DNA from 4 places in the Myxococcus guangdongensis genome. Region 2 is predicted to be linked to each of the others. Evidence: riboswitches for the same ligand, from Rfam matches in the RefSeq annotation. Region 2 holds a riboswitch; each other region holds the start of a gene.
What was found. A riboswitch is a leader RNA that binds a small molecule or an ion and turns the genes downstream of it on or off. The one in region 2 is predicted to bind cobalamin.
Positions count from the first base shown of each region.

Region 1: it holds a riboswitch for cobalamin, as region 2 does, so the genes downstream of both, LXT21_RS31495 (aminotransferase family protein) here and LXT21_RS37265 (acyl-CoA thioesterase) in region 2, are expected to answer to the same signal.
Region 3: it holds a riboswitch for cobalamin, as region 2 does, so the genes downstream of both, LXT21_RS11865 (hypothetical protein) here and LXT21_RS37265 (acyl-CoA thioesterase) in region 2, are expected to answer to the same signal.
Region 4: it holds a riboswitch for cobalamin, as region 2 does, so the genes downstream of both, LXT21_RS11855 (TonB-dependent receptor plug domain-containing protein) here and LXT21_RS37265 (acyl-CoA thioesterase) in region 2, are expected to answer to the same signal.

Region 1 is NZ_JAJVKW010000012.1:41,372-44,573, reverse strand. It holds gene LXT21_RS31500 (MDR family MFS transporter) at 1-798, opposite strand, end outside; cobalamin riboswitch at 981-1,195, shown strand; gene LXT21_RS31495 (aminotransferase family protein) at 1,461-2,825, shown strand; gene LXT21_RS31490 (aldehyde dehydrogenase family protein) at 2,822-3,202, shown strand, end outside.
Region 2 is NZ_JAJVKW010000016.1:208,774-211,975, reverse strand. It holds gene LXT21_RS37270 (S1C family serine protease) at 1-1,060, opposite strand, end outside; cobalamin riboswitch at 1,180-1,419, shown strand; gene LXT21_RS37265 (acyl-CoA thioesterase) at 1,546-1,965, shown strand; gene LXT21_RS37260 (hypothetical protein) at 2,143-2,829, opposite strand; gene LXT21_RS37255 (hypothetical protein) at 3,002-3,202, shown strand, end outside.
Region 3 is NZ_JAJVKW010000003.1:588,001-591,202, reverse strand. It holds gene LXT21_RS11870 (cell surface protein) at 1-511, opposite strand, end outside; gene LXT21_RS11865 (hypothetical protein) at 508-1,923, opposite strand; cobalamin riboswitch at 2,073-2,289, opposite strand; gene LXT21_RS11860 (MXAN_6577-like cysteine-rich protein) at 2,309-3,202, opposite strand, start outside.
Region 4 is NZ_JAJVKW010000003.1:583,608-586,809, forward strand. It holds gene LXT21_RS11845 (DUF7305 domain-containing protein) at 1-762, shown strand, start outside; gene LXT21_RS11850 (FHA domain-containing protein) at 836-1,357, shown strand; cobalamin riboswitch at 1,367-1,613, shown strand; gene LXT21_RS11855 (TonB-dependent receptor plug domain-containing protein) at 1,673-3,202, shown strand, end outside.

The DNA of each region.
Region 1 (3,202 bases), on a different contig from region 2:
CAGGAACAACACCGTCCCCATCGCCGCGAGCGCGAACAACCCCAGCACCTGCCACGAACCCCATGCCCATCCTCCACCGTGCGCCACCTGCTCCGCGCCACGTCCCAGGCTGAGCGCGAGCAACAGCGGCACCACCGCCAGCGCCAGCAGCACCGCGCCCGTCACATCCAGCTTCCCGCGCGAGGCCCCCGGAGGCTTGAGCGCCGGCATGCGCAAGAGCACGAGCGCGAGCGCCACCGCGCCCACCGGCAGGTTGATGAAGAACACCCAGTGCCATCCCAGCCGGTCCGTGATGAAGCCCCCGGCCAGCGGCCCCACCACGCTCGACAGACCGAACATCGCGCCGAACAGGCCCTGGTACTTGCCTCGCTCGCGCGGCGGATAGAGGTCCGCCACCACCGACAGCGACGCGGTGAAGAGCGCCGCGCTGCCCACTCCCTGCACCGCGCGATACAGGATGAGCGTCAGCGTCGAGCGCGACACGCCGCACAGGAAGCTGCCCAGCAGGAACACGATGATTCCCGCCGCCAGCACCGCGCGCCGGCCCAAGAGGTCCGACAGCTTCCCCCACACGGGCACCATCATCGTCGACGCGACCAGGTACGACGTCGTCAGCCACGGATAGAGCGCCGGAGAGATGCCCAGGTCCGCCTGGATGGAGGGGCCCGCCGTGGCCACAATCGTCTGGTCCAGCGCCGCGAGCAGCAGCCCGAGCAGCGCACCCGACATCGTGAACACCTTCTGTGCGCGGGTGAACGTGAAGGGCGCGGCAGCGGTGGTCGCGGCGGACGGAGCCATAGTCTCGGGGCGTCCTCCGACGCGGAGGGCCACCGATGAAGGTGACGCCTGCGCACGGGATGCGCCAGCGCTCATGCACGGCAGGTTGCTCGTCGAACATCCGTGAGCGCACAGCGGACGTCGCGTCCATGCGCGTCGAGCGCGCACCGGCGCTTCGCTTGACAGTCCGAAGAGGCGAACAGTACATACCGCCCCATGTTGGTGCCCGGACCTCGGTCCGAGCTTAAAAGGGAACCCGGTTCGATTCCGGGGCTGCCCCGCAGCGGTAAGTGAGAACGAGCCTCGTCATCCGCACTGGTTCCCTCGGGGAGCTGGGAAGCGACGAGTCGTAGGAAGCCGGCCCTCAAAAGCCGAAGCGCTCACGAGCCCGAAGACCTGCCCGCATCCGGCCGTGGGAGAAATCCACGGACGGTTTCGACCTGGAGCCGCGTGGGACGGCCGGAAGGTTCGAGCGGCGCTCGTGCCTCGACGGGCCCTCACGCACGCTCGACTTCTCCGACCTCCATCCCCCGTGTCTCCAGTCGCCCGTGGGGGCGAAGGTCGGTCCGTGGGCTCCAGTCGGAGCCTGGTGTGCGCTCACGCGTGCATCGCGACTGCCCTTCTTCCACGCGGGAGCCCTGTCGGGCGACCTCCGGTCGTCCGCGCTGCGTGGAGGACGGACGATGCGGGAAGAAGCCAGGCACACGGTGCGCTACCCCCAGGGGAACGTGCTGCTGCGCAATCTCGCGCGCGACTTCCCCGTGGTGACGCACGGTCAGGGCGTCCACCTCTTCGACGCGAGCGGCAAGCGCTACCTGGACGCCTCCGCCGGCGCGCTCGTGGCCAGCGTGGGCCACGGCAACCGCGAGGTGGCGGACCGCATCCACGAGCAGCTCCTGCGCGTCGCCTACGTCAACGGCACCCACTTCACCACCGACGTCACCGAGGAGCTCGCCTCGCGCCTGTGCGCCCACGCGCCCCAGGGGCTCACGCGCGCCGCGTTCCTCGGCTCGGGCTCCGAGGCGGTGGAGGCCGCGGTGAAGTTCGTCCGCCAGCTCTGGGTGGAGCGAGACGAGCCCCAGCGCGGCAAGGTCATCGCGCGCGTGCCCGGCTACCACGGCAACACGCTGTACGCGCTCTCGCTGTCGGGCCGGCCCCACTACAAGACCTTCTTCGGCCCCATGCTGGCGGAGGTCGTCACCACGGCCGCGCCGTACCCGTACCGCTCCGGCCTGGAGGACTACGCGCGCGACGGCGCCGAGCACTACGCGCGGCTGCTCGAGGAGACGATTCGCCGCGAGGGCCCGGACACCATCGCCGCCTTCATCGCGGAGCCCGTCATCGGCTCGTCCGCGGGCGCGTCGCCTCCGCCGCCCGGCTACTTCGAGCGCGTGAGCGCCGTGTGTCGCGAGTACGGCATCCTCACCATCGCCGACGAGGTGATGTGCGGCTGTGGTCGCACCGGCCGCTTCTTCGCCAGCGACCTCTACGGCTTCACGCCGGACGTGCTGGTGCTCGGCAAGGGCATCAGCGGGGGCTACGCGCCCTTGAGCGCGCTGCTCATCCGCGAAGAGCACCTGGAGGAGCTGCGCCGGGGCTCGGGCGGCTTCATGCACGCGCAGACGTACCTCCAGGCGCCCGCGATGACGGCGGCGGGGCTGGCGGTGCTCGACTACTACGAGCGGCACGACCTGGTGGCCCACGCCGAGCGCGTGGGCGCGCACCTCCAGCGACGGCTGCGCGAGGCGCTGGGCACGCTGCCGCACGTCGGCTCCGTGCAGGGCGTGGGGCTGATGGCCGGCATCGAGCTGGTCGAGGACATCGCGAGCAAGCGCCCCTTCCCGCGCGCGCGCAAGGTCATCGAGCGACTGCTCGCGGCGCTGTTCGAGCGAGGGCTCGTCCTCTGGTCCAACACGGGCCACGCGGACGGGACGAACGGGGACCTGCTCATGGTCGGCCCCCCGCTGGTCATCACCGAGGCGGAGGTCGACGAGCTGGTCGACACGCTCGCCCGCGGCATCCACCACTTCTTCCAGGAGGCGTCATGAGTTTCCGCATCACCTACTCGGTGCTGGAGGCGGACCTGTCCGCGCTGCACGCGCAGTTCGACGAGGCGCTCACCGCCGTGCGCTCGAAGCTGGGCGGAGAGCTGCCGTCGTGGCTCGGGGGCGAGGCGTTCCGGAGCGGAGACCTGCTTCAGAGCCGCAACCCGGCGCGGCCGGACGAGGTGCTCGTGTCCGTGCACCGCACGCCCGTGGCCGAGGTGGACCGGGTGGTGCGCGTGGCGCGCGAGGCCCAGCGCGGCTGGGGCGCGACGCCGTGGCAGGAGCGCGTGCGCATCCTCCGCCGCGCCGCGGACCTCATCTCCGAGCGGCGCATGGCGCTGTCCGCGCGCATGACGCTGGAGGTGGGCAAGAGCCGCCTC
Region 2 (3,202 bases):
ACAGCGCGGTGTAGAGCGCGGAGAAGCGCAGCGCGCCCAGCTCCTGGCTGGAGGCCTGCTGATGCAGGAAGGCCACCACGCCGGTGCGGTGCCGCGAGGACAGGTAGATGTCCTCCTCGGACGAGCACTGGTAGTTCGTCACGGTGTACGGCACCTCCGGGTCGTGCGGCGTGTCGCCCCAGCACTTGAGGAACGGAATCCACCGGCCCGGGACGTGGTAGCTGCCCAGGGTCTGCTTCGGCAGCGAGGCCGCGAGCATCTGCTCGGTGAGCCGCTGCTGGTTGTCGATGAGCTGCGCGCGCACCGTCTCCAGCAGCGCGGGCGTCGCGTCCGGCGCCATCTTCAGCGCCCGGCCGAGCAGCGTCCTCGCGCGGTGCACCGGGACCAGGAAGCCCAGCTGGTTGCCCATGGTGGCCACGTTGACGCCCACCACGGTGCCCTGCCCCGTCAGCGTGGGGCCTCCGCTCATGCCGGGGTTGATGGCGCCGCTGAAGTGCAGGCGCTCGTAGAGGGAGTCCTGGATGAAGCCGTTGTAGGTGCCCTCGACGATGGTGGTGCCCAGGTCATGGGGGTTGCCCATGGCGAACAGGCGCGCGCCCTGCGGCGGCTCGCGGTCCTCCAGGACGAAGAAGTCCTTCACCGGCTCGTCCATCCGGATGACGGCCAGGTCGTGGACCACATCCACGTCGACCAGGCGCGCGGGCACGGGCTCCCCGCCGGTGCGCAGCACGAGCTGCGCGGTGTAGTCCTCCGGATGGAGCACCACGTCGGAGACCACGTGGTAGTTGGTGATGGCGTACCCGTCGGCGGAGACGAAGAAGGCGGAGCCGATGGAGGAGCGCGTGCCCGAGCGACGCTCGATGATGCGCACCTGGGCGACGCGGTTCTGGATGCGCTGGAAGAGCTCGTGGGTGGCCGGAGGCAAGCCCGCCGGAGGAGGCTCGGGCGCGGGAGCGGGCACGGCGTCGGGTTGGCTTCGGACGGTGGAGGGCGCGCCCGGTTCCGATGGGGCGACGGCCGGCGCCTGCCCCAGCACGGCGACGAGGAGGAAGACGAACATGGATGCGGCGCACGCTATCCCAGCGCCGCGCGCGCGTGGGTACCGAGTGGAGAGGGCATGAGGGCTCCGGTGCGCTCGTCGACCCACCTGCCCTGTTGGCGACGCGCCGGGCAGCGGGTAGGGTCCGCCCCGCCCGAGGTGCCTCATGGGGGTCCATGGGGTTTAGCAAGGGAATCCGGTGCGAATCCGGAGCTGCCCCGCAGCGGTCAGTGGGAACGAACGCCGTCGAACACACTGGTCCTCGACTGACGAGGGCTGGGAAGGGACGGCGCCTAGGACGCCAGCATGCGCCGCGATGCGTGGCGGGTGGTGGAGCAAGCCCACGGAGCCCGAAAACCTGCCTCGAGCCCTCCTGGGACGCGGACAGCGCCCCGGGTGGCGCTTCGCCCCCGACCTTCGCGGGAAGGTCAGGCCATCCATCGCGGCCCACCGCCGCCGTCGGAGGTCTTCACGTCCGGGGCGGCCCGTGGGCCAGGAGTCCATCCATGAGTCCGATGCAGCCCTCCCTCCCCTCCTCCGCCACCGAGACCCGGATGGTGGACATGGTGTTCCCGGATCAGACCAACCACTACGGCACCCTCTTCGGAGGTCAGGCCCTCCGGTGGATGGACATGTCCGCGTTCATCACCGCCAGCCGCTACACGCGCCGCACCGTCGTCACCGCCTCCAGCGAGCGCGTGGACTTCCACATGCCGGTGCAGCAAGGGCAGCTCGTGGAGCTGGTCAGCCGCGTGACGGCCACCGGCCGCACCTCCGTCACCGTGGACGTGGAGATGTTCGCCGAGGACCTGCTCACCGGCGCGCGGGAGCTGTGCACCCGGGGGCGCTTCGTGCTCGTCGCGCTGGACGAGCACCGCAAGCCCACGGCCGTGCCTCCGCTCGCGCCCGAGCCGAGCGCGGGGTGAGGTGAAGCACGGAGTATGAAGACGCGCCGGGGCCGATTCCCCGGGCTCCGGCGCGGATCTCAGGAGGTGGCGTCACGCGAGGCACGCGTGGAGTCGCCTCGCCTCCGATGCGGCCCGCTCGCGGCGCCACACAGGGCGCCATCCGGTCGACTCACCGATGCTCGGTCCGCGCGGCGGTCACGACTCGGAGGCCATCCGACCCGCGCGCCCTCGGCGCCACGCCGCGTACGACGCCACCAGCGCACCGGCCAGGGCTCCCGCGAGCGCGCCCAGCACGCGCCGGGGAACCGCGCCGGGCGTCGTCGTCGGCTCCAGGCGGAAGGTCTCCAGTGAGGCGCGGACCCCCGGGGCCAGCCGCTCCCAGCGCACCGCGGGCGCGCTCACCACCACCACCGCGTGCCGCCCCTCGGACGCGAGCCCCGCCACCAGCACCGTGCGCGTCTGCCCCGCGTCCCGCAGCGTCCCCAGCACCTCCACGCGCGGCGCATCCCCGCCAATCCGGTCCACCCGCTCCGGCGACAGCACCACCCCCAGCTCCCGCTGGAAGTGCTGCATCACCGCCGACGCGAAGTCGTCACGCTCGGAGGGGCTCGCGGAGAAGCTCCGCTCCACCACCGACACCAACATCGTCGCCGCCTCCGGCCCTTCACCATCGGCGAGCGCCGCGGACAGGGACCTCGGCGTCTCCGCATCCAACGTCACCGCCCCCGCCACCGAGCCCGTGTAGGGCTCCCACCGCACCATGTGGAACCCCTCGGGCGGACGCAGCACGTAGCCGTCGCGCCGCAGCTCGGTGCCGAGCGCGCCCGACAGCAACAACCACCCTCCTGCGGCCACCCACGAGAGACTCACACCGCGCAGCATAGGCCCCCCGCGCCCCCGACGCGGCCACCTCGCGCGCACCGCACGAACCCATGGATACCCAGAAGACACGGCTTCACAGGCCCAAGGCCCACCGTCCCGGCGCACCACGAAGTCAGCGCTCGCACGCCTTCGTTGTGACATCCCCGTCGGGCGCGGGTAACCTCGCGCCGAGATGAATCCTGCAGCCCGGGTGGAGATGGAGGCTCGCGCCGACCGAGCGCTGCGCCGTGGAGAGCTCGTCGAGGCGCTCGACCTCTACGAGGCGCTCATCCTGGCCTTCCCGGATGACAGCTCGCTCGCGGACAAGCTCGCCAACCTCCGCGAGTCCCTCCAACCCCTGGAGCTCCAGAAGCTGGAAGCCTCCCGACCGCCC
Region 3 (3,202 bases), on a different contig from region 2:
CGCAGCCCGGGTAGTTGTTCGTCGCGTCCGAGGGGGCGCAGGGGAACTCGTGCCACTGCACGCCGTCGTCGCTCACCGAGACGCGTCCCCGCTCGGTGAAGGCGCGCGGGCCTCCCGCGATGAGGAACGGGTTCTCGAAGACGAGCAGGTCCACGCCCGGGCCGTCGACCACCGCGATGTCCGTGAAGCGCAAGGTGATGGAGCCGCCCTTGCCCAGCGAGAGGACATCCAGCGACCCGCTGTCCAGCCCCGCGCCCACCGGGGCGCCCAGGACGATGGACGGGAAGCGGTCCTGCCCGAAGCCCGCGCCGGGGCCGGGCAGGTACTCGACCACCTCGTCCGCGTACGGGTCCGCGGGCCGCGAGGGGCTCGCGTCGGTGCCCGAGTCACCGGGCCCCGCGTCCTCGTCCGTGGGCGCGGGGGGAGCCTCGTCCCCGCCGCACGCGGACAGGCTCAGCGCCAGGGCGAACAGCGCGCCCCGGCCGAGCCCGTGGAGGGCGCGCGTGTTCACGGGGCCACCTGGAGGCGCACCAGGCGCCGGCCGTTGCGGTCGGACACGCCGACGAGCACGTCGGAGCCGAGCGGCTCCAGCATCGTCACCGAGGTGCACTGGTTGACGTAGCCGAGCACGGGCACGCGCGCGCCCACCGTCACGGCGTCGCCCGTGCCGACGGACAGCGCGTAGCGGGACACGTCGGTGCTCACGAAGTTGAAGTCCGCGTCGTAGCCACCACGGTTGATGGCGACGCCCGAGCCGAAGGCACCCGCGCCGTTGAAGTCGCTGCCCACGTCGATCTTCGCCTGGGCGCCCAGGTCCAGCGGCGTCCCGCTGGTGATGGCCGCGGAGACGGTGGCGGGCGCCACGCCGTAGATGACGTTGACGAAGTTGCCGTCGAAGTAGCCCAGCGCGGCGATGCCGTTGGACGTCACGGCGGTGAAGCCGCTGGCCACCGCGTCACCCTGCGGGAAGTTGGCCACGCGCACCGCGCTCGTGGGGTCCGTGGACGTCACCAGGCCGTAGACGGCCAGGTCGGTGCCGGGCAGCGTGCCCAGGCCGCCACCGTTGACGAGCACCGCGCTCAGCGCTCCGCTCCAGAAGGCCGCGGCCGAGTAGTTCTTGGGCGCGACGACGTAGTTGGAGTTGGCCGGCGTCACCAGGTCATACGCCGCGACGTTGCCCGGAGCGCCCGTGGAGCCCAGCGTGTAGCCGGTGAAGACGCTCGTGCCGTCGTTGATGACGTAGCCGCCCGGATACACGGCCGCGGAGCCGTCCCGGTCCGCCTGGGTGACGATGTCGAAGAGCTTCGTGGTGCCGGGCTGGAGGTTCGGCCAGGTGCCCAGCGAGAACAGCCCGGCCTCCTTGCCACGACCCTGGATGCCGTAGAAGGCATAGGTGGGGCCCGGAGAGGCGCCGAGCGCGAGGATGTCCGCGGACAGGGGCGCGGACTCGGCGGCGACGAAGCCGGGCTGGAGCACGAGCGTGCCCAGCTTCGGGTCCAGCGGAACCGTCGCGCAGTCGACAACCACCGGACCCGCATCCGGCTGTCCCGCGTCGGGCGTACCCGAGTCCGGCTGTCCCGCGTCGGGCGTACCCGAGTCCGGCTGTCCCGCGTCGGGCGTCCCCGAGTCCGGCTGACCCGCGTCGGGCGTGCCCGAGTCCGGCTGTCCCGCGTCGGGCGTGCCCGAGTCCGGCGTGCCCGCGTCGGGCGTCGGGGTGGTGGGGATGGGCTCGGTCTCGCACTTCTCGTCGACGCAGACCCACTGCTGTCCCGCGGGGGGCTCGCCGTTGTCGGCGCGGCAGTCGAACTGATCGACACACTCCGGGTTGCAACCGGTGCCGAGCAGGGCCACGGCGAAGGAGGCCACGGCCAGTGATGCGGACTTCATCCAGGGCTTCACGCGCTTCGATTCAGCCGTCTTCATCTGCGTCCTCGTCCCTCTCGCCCCCACGGGCGGGTGGGCTTCCAGGAGGACGCGGTCGAAGGCGGTCACCCAAGCACCTCAGGGTGCACGGATGGAAAGGCTGACGCCTCCGCCGCCTCCCCTCGGAGGCCTCGGTGATGTCCGTGCCCAAGGGGCACGGGTCCACGGCAGGTTTTCGGACTCGCAGGCGCGGGAGCCCCGGAGGGCGCCCACCTAATGGCCGTCGCTTCCCAGTCCCGGGAGGGACCAGTGCTTCACATGACGGCGGTCGTTCCTGCACACCGCTGCGGGGCAGTCCCGGATTCGCACCGGGTTCCCTAGAGCCGCCGTGGTTCTCACGACGGCACCGAGGACGCGGCCGGGATATGGCGGGTGACAGGCATTGTCAATGGAGCGCGGTGACGTCGATGGCGTTGGACACGGGGCGTCGGGGGTCCACCGGGCACGCCTCGAGCGCGGGGCCCTTCGCGGTGGGCGTGGAGTAACCCCTGCGCTCGGTGAGGGTGCCATCGCCGACTTCCACGACGAAGACGCGCCCCGCGTTGGTGTCCGCCAGGTACACCGCGCCCCGGGACACGGCGAAGCGGCTGGCCACGGACAGCATGCAACCCGGTGCGCCGGGCTGACACCCAGGATTCAGCGCGTAGGACGCCACGGGCACGTCGTTCTTCACCAGCACCAGGCCCGTGGAGCGCACGGACGTGGCGATGTAGCCATTGGCCGTGTCGTAGATGGCCTCACCGATGCAGGCAACCACGAGCTGGTCACCGACGGCTTCCACGTAGCCCGCGTTGAGGCAGCGCTCCTTGCCCAGGTCGATGGCGCTCACGGCGCCGGTGGCGGGGTCGATGCGCGCGAGCATGCCGGGCCCGTTGGGGCGGTAGTCATTGGCGGGGTTGAGGTTGGTGAGGGCCACGTACACGTGGGTGCGCGTCGCCGCGACCGAGAACGGCAGGGGCATGGAGCCGCTGCTGTCGAAGGGCTTCAGGTCCAGGCCGGTGAGCGACAGGGTGTCCACCTTGCGCGGCTGCGTGGGGTCGGAGATGTCCACGCGCGCCACGGCGTTGCCGTGCTGGAAGTTGGAGCTGCCGGTGCCGAAGAGCGGGATGTAGAGCAGGTTGCCGAAGCGCGCGAGTGCCTGGGGGCTGGTGTTCGGCCCCAGGTTCAACTGACCCACGGTGCGCAGGCCCAGGCCGTTGCCGTGGGCTGCGCCGTCGCGGCGGAGCACCTGGAGCGTGTTGTTCACCGAGTCGATGACGTACACGTGCGGCGGGTCCAC
Region 4 (3,202 bases), on a different contig from region 2:
CTGTACAGCGGCGGTCCGCTCAGCGGCAACGTGTCCGCGCGGGTGACGGGGGACGCGTGGGTGCGCGGTGACGTGGGGCTGGCGTCGCTGGACGTGGCGGGGAAGCTGGCGGTGCCCGCGGAGCGCAGCATGTCCGGCGCGGTGACCGCCGCCGAGGTGCTTCGCGAGCCGGTGGACTCCGTGTCGCCGTGCGCGTGCGGGGACACCGCGTCGGTGGTGGACATCCAAGGACTCATCGCCAACCACGCCCGCGACAACCACAACGCCGTCATCGACCTGGAGCCCTCGGCGCTGCAGGGCTTCACCGGCGAGCGCACGCTGGAGCTGCCGTGCGGGCGCTTCTTCCTGACGGGCATCGAGGGTCAGGGCCGGCTGAACCTCGTGGTGCGCGAGCGCACGGCGCTCTTCGTGCAAGGCAGCGTCGTCATCGGCGAGCGGCTCTCCGTGGAGGTGGTTCCGCCGGGGGAGCTGGACTTGTTCGTGGGCGGCGACATGACGGTGGCCGGACAGCTCATGCTGGGGTCCGTGGAGGCGCCCGCGAAGGTGCGCGTGTACGCGGCGGGGACGGGAACGCTGGGAATCTCCGCGGGCAGCGTGCTCGCGGGAAACCTCTATGCACCCGGGGCCACCCTGACGCTCAGTGGCAACGCGGAGGTGTTCGGCTCCGTCTTCGTGCGGCACATCGAGTCCTCGGGTGCGCTGGCGCTGCACTACGATTCGGACATCCTCTCGTTGGGGAGCGCCTGCGGGCCCGTGGAGTGATACAGGGGGGTGGACAGGGCGCGGGGGCGTGCACAGGTTTGCGTGCACACCTTCCCGGCCTGGAGGGCTCGTCGTGCTCCACCGTTTGTCCTCGCTGATGTCCCGGCTCCAGGAGGACCGCGAGGCCTTGCTGCGGGATGTCGGGTGGCCCGTGCTGGTGTGGGACTCCATGCCGAGCCGACCGCGCGCTGTGGCGCAGCTGGAGCCGCCGACGCTGAAGGTGCCGATTCCCTCGAGAGGCGTGGAGCCCGTGGTGTTCGAGCTGTGTCCGCGCTTCCCCGGGCGAGGGCCCGAGGTGATGGTGGGCCGCAGCCCCGAGTGCGACATCGTCCTGCCCGAGCCCACCGTGTCGCGGCAGCACGCGCGCTTCCGTCCGGAACCGCACACCGAGGTGTGGAGCGTGACGGACCTGGAGAGCCACGGCGGCACCTTCGTGGAGGGGGTGTTGATTGTGCCGGGGCGCTCGACGCCGCTGTTCAGCCAGGCCTCGCTGCGACTGGGGAGCGCGCAGGTGGTGTTCCTGCAGGCGAGCGCCTTCGAGTCCTACGCGCGCTCGTGCCAGGTGTCGTCCCGGGTGCGCTTGACGCGCTGGTAGGCAGCTCCTAGAAGGGGTGCGCCCTTGGGTGCCCATGTCGGGCTTTCAAGAGGGAAGCCGGTGCGATTCCGGCGCGGTCCCGCCACTGTGAATGGGCAGCCCTGAGGTCAGGGCCGGGGACTTCGGTTGTCGCCACTCCGGCGGTGTCCAGGCGGACGCTCCGGGGGAAGGCGGAAGCCCCCTTCCAGCCAGACGCGTCGTGCGCCTGGAGCTGGAGTCCATCAGCCAGGAGACCTGCCCGAGGGTGCGGACGTGTCGCGTGGCGACACGGGCGGATGGCCTTCTCTCTTCGATGGAGAGAGCGGAAGGCGGAGCATGCGGCGCACCTTCCTCGCCGGGCACCTGGTGTGTCTGGCGCTCAGCCTGCCTTCCGGAGCGCACGCGCAGGCGTCGGAGGACGCCGTCGTGCCCGCGACGGTGGTGCGAGGCAAGGCGCCGCCGCCTCCGGACTCGCCCGAGCGCCGCGACCCCACCGGCGCCATCACCGTCATCGACGCCAGCGAGCATGCGGGCGAGGCCCGGGACACGGCGGAGCTGCTCGTGGGCTCGGTGGGGCTCGCGGTGCAGGACTCCGGCGGCTACGGGCAGAGCAAGAGCCTGGTGGTGCGCGGCGCCGCGTCGAACGGGGTGTTGGTGTTCCTGGATGGAATCCCGCTCAACGGCGCGGGTGGCATGGCGGACCTGTCGCAGGTGCCGGCCGCGTTGGTGGAGCGGCTGGAGGTGCTGCGCGGCGGCGCGGGGGCGCGCTATGGCTCGGGAGGGCTCGGCGGCGCGGTGAACATCGTCACGCGCGCGCCGTCGTCGCACGTGCGAGCCAGTGGGGAAGTGGTCTACGGGAGCTGGAACACGGCGCTGGGGCACGTGGCCGTCACCGGGCCGCTGTTGGATGGGAATGCGCTGGTGCTGCTGCACGCGGGGCGCTCCGATGGGGACTTCGCCTACGAGCTCGATGAGCTGCCCGCGGTGCCAGACAACCCCGTCACGGCGGAGGCGCGCGCGCGCAACGACGCGAAGGGGGGCGGCGTGCTGCTGCGGTATCGGCGGCGGCTCCCGGGCGGCTCGCGGCTGGATGTGTTGTCCGAGCTGTCGCTGGAGGACCGCGCGATTCCGGGCACGGTGCAGAACCCCCAGTCCGCGGGGCGACAGGATTTGGACCGGCTGTCCTTGGGCGTGCGGTGGTCGGGGACGCAGGCGAGTGCGAGGGGGTTCTTCCGTCGCGATGGTCTGGAGGTGACGGGTGGACTGCTGGGCGCGGGTGGGCCGCAGCGGCATGTCGTGGGCGGAGTGGAGCTGGAGGGGCGGACGCTGCTCGGGGGCGGGCACGCGCTGACGGCGACGGTGGCGTCGTCGGGGGAGCAGGTCACCCAGGCGAAGGGCGCGCAGTCCGCGAGCTGGTGGCGCGGCAGCGTGATGGTGATGGACGAGTGGGCGCTGGTCGACGAGGTGTTGAGCGTCGTGCCGTCGCTGCGGTTCGAGCGGGTGGGGCCCTACTGGCTGTTCTCTCCGAAGCTCGGCGCGTGGTTGTCATTGGGCGGCGGTGTGGGGATTCGCGCGAACGCGGGACAGTCGCATCGCGCGCCGTCGTTCCTGGAGCTGTACATCCGGCAGGGGACGTTGTTGCCCAATCCGGGGTTGAGGCCCGAGCGGGTGCTCTACGCGGACGCGGCGGTGGTCTGGGATTCCCAGGCGATGGTGGCGGGGGCTCCGCGGTGGAGTGTGACGGCGGGCGGCTTCGCGGCGCTGTACGAGGACCTCATCGCGTACGAGCTGTATCCGCCGATGATGGCGCGGCCGTACAACTTCGACGCCGCGCGGGTGTGGGGCGCGGAGCTGGAGGCGGAGGCG